DNA from 2 places in the Shewanella sp. SM74 genome. Region 1 is predicted to be linked to the other one. Evidence: riboswitches for the same ligand, from Rfam matches in the RefSeq annotation. Region 1 holds a riboswitch; the other holds the start of a gene.
The links. A riboswitch is a leader RNA that binds a small molecule or an ion and turns the genes downstream of it on or off. The one in region 1 is predicted to bind lysine.
Positions count from the first base shown of each region.

Region 2: it holds a riboswitch for lysine, as region 1 does, so the genes downstream of both, lysC (lysine-sensitive aspartokinase 3) here and L5M49_RS04005 (Na+/H+ antiporter NhaC family protein) in region 1, are expected to answer to the same signal.

Region 1 covers NZ_JAKKRZ010000003.1:26,540-29,960, reverse strand. Annotated here, with positions in the region: gene L5M49_RS04015 (electron transfer flavoprotein subunit beta/FixA family protein) at 1-36, shown strand, start outside; gene L5M49_RS04010 (electron transfer flavoprotein subunit alpha/FixB family protein) at 37-963, shown strand; lysine riboswitch at 1,059-1,255, shown strand; gene L5M49_RS04005 (Na+/H+ antiporter NhaC family protein) at 1,335-2,903, shown strand; gene L5M49_RS04000 (M3 family metallopeptidase) at 3,049-3,421, opposite strand, start outside.
Region 2 covers NZ_JAKKRZ010000025.1:5,667-9,087, forward strand. Annotated here, with positions in the region: gene L5M49_RS19795 (succinylglutamate desuccinylase/aspartoacylase family protein) at 1-40, opposite strand, end outside; gene lysC (lysine-sensitive aspartokinase 3) at 42-1,397, opposite strand; lysine riboswitch at 1,548-1,722, opposite strand; gene L5M49_RS19805 (DUF3293 domain-containing protein) at 1,823-2,257, opposite strand; gene arcA (two-component system response regulator ArcA) at 2,846-3,421, shown strand, end outside.

The sequences.
Region 1 (3,421 bases):
GTTGAAAAGTTAAAAAATGAAGCGAAGGTGATCTAAATGGCCATTTTAGTATTAGCTGAACATGATAATGCCGCACTAAAACTTGATACGGCAAAAATCGTCACTGCCGCTCGCGCCATTGGCGATGAAGTGCATGTACTGGTTGCGGGTCACGAATGTGGCGCGGTTGTCCAAGCTGCACAAGCGCTACAAGGCGTTAGCCAAGTGCTCGTTGCCGATGCCAGCGTGTATGAAGCGCATTTAGCGGAAAATTTTGCCAAATTGCTGGTGGACTTAGCGCCAAACTATGGCCACATTCTGGCTTCTGCTTCGAGCTTAGGTAAGGACACGCTTCCGCGTGTGGCGGCATTATTAGATGTTGCGCAAATCTCTGAAGTCATTACCGTCGTCAATGCTGACACCTTTGTGCGCCCTGTGTATGCGGGTAACGCCTTAGCGACAGTGCAAAGCCATGATGCCATCAAAGTGATGACAGTACGCGCCAGTGCCTTTGATGCTGCGCCAGAAGGTAACAGCGCGGCTGTGACGACACTCGATAAAGTGTTTGAAGCGAGAACTCAGTTTGTTTCTCAATCCTTGACGGTATCAGCCCGTCCAGAATTAGGTAATGCTGGCATTATCGTATCTGGTGGCCGAGGCATGGGCAGTGGTGAAAACTTCGGCATGTTAGAGCAACTTGCTGACAAGCTCGGTGCAGCCGTTGGCGCATCACGCGCTGCAGTTGACGCAGGTTTTGTGCCTAACGATTTACAAGTGGGTCAAACCGGTAAAATCGTTGCGCCAAACTTGTATATTGCCGTCGGTATTTCTGGCGCGATTCAGCATTTAGCCGGCATGAAAGACGCTAAAGTTATCGTTGCTATCAACAAAGACGCGGAAGCGCCTATTTTCCAAGTTGCCGATTATGGACTCGTTGCTGATCTGTTTGAGGCGGTTCCTGAGCTGATTACAAGTCTCGGTTGATTTAATCTGTGATCTAGGTCACATTAAGTGGTTTTGCGGTAGCATCTGCTAAGCCGCTTATGTTTTTATGTGCCTCACGCCCGCGTACGGGCGTTCTTAGAAGTAGAGGCGCGCCAAATATTAGTAGTGATCAGTAGGGTGATTCCGTTGATCGATTGCGAAAGGATTTGGTGCCGAAGTGGTTCGATTTATCACGATCGACTGCTGGGGTTGTACCTAATAGGTGCAGCACTGCCATAGTATTTTCCGATATGGATATTGGGAATAGTTACTATGGAGCGCTACTGATAGGACAGGTGACCTTGGGTATCTATTGCCTTTTCCCACCAGTTCAGTCGCCCTCCATTCGTATTTAACGAAGATAATAATCAATGACTGTTATGAATTATGCCGATTCGGCACTTTCCTTGTTGCCGCCTGCGGTGGCTATCGTGTTGGCGATATTGACTCGCCGTGTACTGCTTTCTTTGGGGTTAGGTATTTTAATTGGTGCTTTATTGCTCAATCAATTTTCACCTTTAGCAACGGGTGAGTTTGTATTTAATGGCGTTAAAGGGCTTTTTTGGACTGATAAAGGTCTAAATTCGTGGAACTTATATATTCTCGGTTTCTTAATTGTATTGGGAATGATCACAGCGTTAATTACCGTAAGTGGCAGCGCGCGGGCTTTTGCCGATTGGGCTCGTTTACATATACGTAATAAACGTGACGCTAAACTATTGACCATGTTTTTAGGTTGCGTAGTTTTTATTGATGATTATTTCAATAGTTTAGTTGTTGGTTCGGTCGCTCGACCTGTTACCGATCGTTATTATGTTTCCCGCGCTAAGTTAGCTTATTTATTAGATTCTACTGCCGCGCCTGTGTGCGTTATTTCTCCAGTTTCGAGCTGGGGTGCTTATATTATCGCACTCATTGGCGGGATATTAACTGCCCATGGTTTTGCTGATACGGGTCATTTGAGTATTTTTATTCAAATGATCCCGATGAACTTTTACGCAATCTTCTCCTTGTTATTATTACTTTTTGTTGTCTTTATGGGACTAGATGTTGGGCCAATGCGTGAGCATGAGCTCAATGCCCAACGTGGTAATTTATACGATGAGTCTAAAGGATTACCGCCTGGGGCGAACGCGGATTTACCTGAAGCCGAAACTGGTAAGATTTTAGGTCTGTTCCTGCCGATTACCGTGTTGGTATTTGCAACCCTCTATTTTATGATTAACAGTGGCGCTCAAGTACTCGCGGCGGAAGGGATTGAATTTAATATTATTTCTGCTTTTGAGAAAACCGATGTCAGTTCATCACTTTTCTTTGGTGCATTAATTGGTCTAGCGGTCTCGCTGATATTGAATTTAGTGCAAGGCGTTGAGAAATTGATGATAGTCAAAGGTATAGTGCAGGGCGCTCGCTCTATGCTGCCGGCGATTTACATCCTGTTATTTGCTTGGACAATCGCAGGTGTGATTGGCCAACTCGAAACCGGTAAGTTTATGGCGAGTTTAGCAACAGGAAATATTCCGTTCGCGTTTTTACCCGCCTTAATGTTTGTGCTAGCAGGTATTACTGCGTTCTCAACTGGTACTAGCTGGGGTACGTTCGGGATCATGTTGCCGATTGCTGCTGATATGGCGATGGGAAGTCACACTGGCATGATGTTGCCTATGCTTGCCTCTGTGCTGGCGGGGGCTGTATTTGGCGATCATTGCTCGCCAATTTCCGACACGACTATCTTGTCGTCTACGGGCGCCAGTTGCCACCACATCGACCATGTGGTGACTCAGCTACCTTATGCACTCATTGCGGCGTTTATTAGCTTAGTGGGTTATGTGGCACTTGGATTTACCGAGTCTGTTGTCGCGGGTTTAGTGGCTTGTAGTGTGGCATTTGTGATCAGTATTATCGTACTTAAAATCAAATCTAAAGGCGCAATTAGCTAGACGTTAATTGAAACCTTTCACTGCAAACGTTCACGACAAATAAGTCAAAATAAATCAGCCAGCATTATGCTGGCTGATTTTTTTTGGTTAAGGCTGAGTTTGTCTTTATCTCTAGCCTATCGCATTAAGGCTATCGACTCTTAGCTTAGCGTGCTTGATCTAGACCGCGGCGTTTAAGTAAGCCTTCTGTGGTTGGCTCTTGTCCGCGGAAGTTTTTGTAGGCGTCCATTGGCGCTATGCTATTACCCACTTCACGAATCGTTTTGCGGTACTTCATGCCGATTTCACGATTGAGCCCGCCTTGGGTTTGTACATAGGCAAACGCATCCGCCGCTAAAATCTCACTCCACATATAAGCGTAATAACTTGCCGAGTAACCGCCGGGGAAGGCGTGGGCAAAATAGGTCGACTTATAACGCGGAGGTACGGCACTAATGTTTAAGCCGTGCTTTTTCAAGGCATTGGATTCAAAGGTTGGTACATCTTGCAACGGCGTATCTGGGCTTAATGAATGCCAT
Region 2 (3,421 bases), on a different contig from region 1:
CAAGCTCCCCGATTTGCAGAGACGATGTTGTCGGCAACATACTAAACGCCTTCGAACAGATTTTGATGCAGCGATTTAACCACTTGCGCCGCTTCCGATTCTGCCACTAACACACACAGATTATGTGGGCTGGCACCTTGGCAAATCATCCGCACATTGTGTGGTTCTAACACTTCAAACACACGACGACAAATACCCGGCGTCGTCGCAATACGATTACCGATAATCGCCACTAAGGCCAATCCATCTTCAACTCGCACACGACAATGCTGTGATAATTCTTGCAGCAATGCCTCACTCAACAGACCTTGTCCACTTGAATCCGAACCAGTTTTATCTAGGGTTAGAGACACATTCACTTCTGATGTGGTAATCAAATCCACACTGATCTTATGTCGCGCTAATGTCGCAAAGGTTTCCGCTAAAAAGCCCTGTGCATGCAACATTTGCAAGCTGTGAAGATTTAATAGGGTTTGATCGCGGCGCAAAGCCACAGCGCGGAATACGGGCGCATCTTCCACTTGATGACGGATCCAAGTTCCGCCCTTTTCAGGCTCTTTACTTGAACCCACAAACACTTGAATTTGCTGACGAACGGCAGGAAGAATAGTCGCTGGATGCAATACCTTGGCACCAAAGGTCGCCATCTCGGCAGCCTCATTGAAACTGATCTCTGCAATCGGAAAGGCATTGGGCGCCAAACGAGGATCCGTTGTATAAATCCCCGCGACATCGGTCCAAATCTCTACCGCTGAGGCGCGTAACGCTTCAGCTAACAGTGCAGCAGAATAATCACTACCACCACGACCTAACGTGGTCGTTTGACCGGCTTCATCGGCACCGATAAAGCCTTGCGTGACAATCACTTGTTCCGCTAACAGTGGCTGTAGATAATCACGAGCTAGAGTCGCAATCTGCTCGACCTGAGGTTCGGCGCGGCCAAAGTGACTGTCAGTACGTAATACTCGGCGCACATCGAAGGCACTTGAGTTGACACCTTTCTCGCGGATCACCGCCGAAAACAACGCCGAAGAACATTGCTCACCGAGGGACAACAACTCATCCATAGTCGCTTTGCTGCGTTGTGATGCGAGCGCTTCACTCAATACCGACATGCGACTCAATAATTTATCTAATGCGGCGGCCACATCGTTAGGACGACCGAGCTTATCTAAAATCGCATATTGAATTTGGGCAATTTGTTTTAATCGCTGTAATCGGCCATCGTCGTTGATCGATTCTTGGGTCAATTCCACTAGTAGATTCGTCACGCCGCTCGAAGCGCTGACCACGACTAAACGACAATGAGGATTAGCTAACACTATGTCGGCACAGCGATTCATAGCGTTATAGTCGGCGACTGAGGTGCCACCAAATTTTGCAACAACGAGGGACATTAGCGCACCTCCGTGAAACACGTAGGGCAACAAATAAATGCAGATTGAATAAGATATTGATTAACTAACATGATCACACTCCGAACTGACTTCGTTCGAAGAGCCTGGTGCTCAATGATAACGCACCCCAAAAGAAGGGAAACAGCAATCGTCACCAGAAGCTCTCCACCAATTACAGGTGACAATCGTCAGGATTCAGCCTGAGCGACCGACATAAACATGCAGCAACCATATCTATGCCTCGGCGTTAATCTCCCTCATCAGTCATCGATGGAGTTTGTGCTCCTCTGACCGACTACCTAGTTAACGCTCCTCTTCTGTTCCTTTCCTAGGAAAGGGACGAAAAAAGTAGCAATAAACCCCTAATGAAGTCAATGCTAATTTCATAACAAATGAACAATTTAAATAAAATCTTTTGAAAACAACTAAATGTTCAAATCGGGTAGCTCGTATACCAGCTGCACATAATCTCTAAATTTGCCTAAACACACTTCATCATGTCCATCCAAGGTGCAAGGCACTAAGCTCACATCCCCTTGTTCGACAACATAAATCGCATATTGATTAAATTTCTTACCCAATTGCAATGCCATCGTTCTATCGATAAACACGGCCCAACTTTTTTCCATGTGGGATAAATCCGGTGCAGCGCCCACTAAAGCACGATAAGGGCTACCGAGTAATTCAATTTCACGGAGAAGTTGGCGATCGAGTAAACGGTTTTGGCTAGGAGAGAGAAGCTTTGAAGCGGGATTATGAGCGGTAATAACAGCAAAGGAAAAATCACAGGATAATGCTTGAGTCAGCAGAAACAACGGCGCTTGGTAACATTGCCACAAATTTTGAGTCGTATTGTCCATTGGTAGTCTAGTCGAAAAATGAACCCAAGCTAGTGTAGCAGAGTGATTGTAAAATCCAAAGAGGCGTGAACTGGCTCACAGGAATAAGAAATACATTAGTTATACTAATCAATAGCTAAAGTAAATATCATGGTAAAAACCCCTGCTCACCTAAAATTTGTTAACATTTCATTTGTTAACAAATGACTAAAACGAGTACAATGTACGTACTGGTGAGTTGAAACAGATTGAGCAAGATGCTTATCGTTCAATACAGTTTGTTACATATATCGCTTAAAGTAACGTGAACTGACCGGGCATCTGTTTAAAATCTGTTCTACATTTGATTTGTCTTTTAAACATTTAAAAAAAACAATAGTTAAGGAACTTATTCTAACTATTGCTTATCGAAGTTGGTACTGATTACGTTTTCTCGTATTACACTTAAACGTGCACTTAATCTACATCCAGATATAGATGTCACCGTAAAGATTTTCCTTTTGAGCACAAAGCAGTTCAAGGAAGTATCAACGCTTTTATGAATATAAGAGCCCGAAGTAAGTTGCTCTTATTGGTTAGTATAAACTGATTAAAATTTAGGTAAATAATATGCAAAATCCGCACATTCTGATCGTTGAAGATGAAGCCGTTACCCGTAACACGCTGAGAAGTATTTTCGAGGCAGAAGGGTATGTGGTAACTGAGGCCAATGATGGCGCAGAAATGCATAAGGCTATGCAGGAAAACAAAATTAACTTGGTCGTTATGGACATTAACTTGCCAGGTAAGAATGGTCTATTGTTGGCACGTGAACTACGTGAAATCAACAACATCGGTCTTATCTTCCTGACAGGTCGTGACAACGAAGTCGACAAAATTCTTGGACTTGAAATTGGCGCGGACGATTATATTACCAAGCCGTTCAACCCACGTGAATTAACGATTCGTGCTCGTAACCTTCTGACTCGTGTCAACAGCGCTGGCGCTGAAGTCGAAGAAAAGAGCTCAGTAGAATACTACCGCTTCAATGATTGGAGCTTAGAGATCAACAGCCGTTCATTAGTGAGCCCACAGGGTGAATCTTACAAACTGCCACGTAGCGAGTTCCGCGCTATGCTGCACTTTGTTGAAAACCCAGGCAAAATTTTGACTCGTGCCGATCTACTGATGAAAATGACTGGCCGT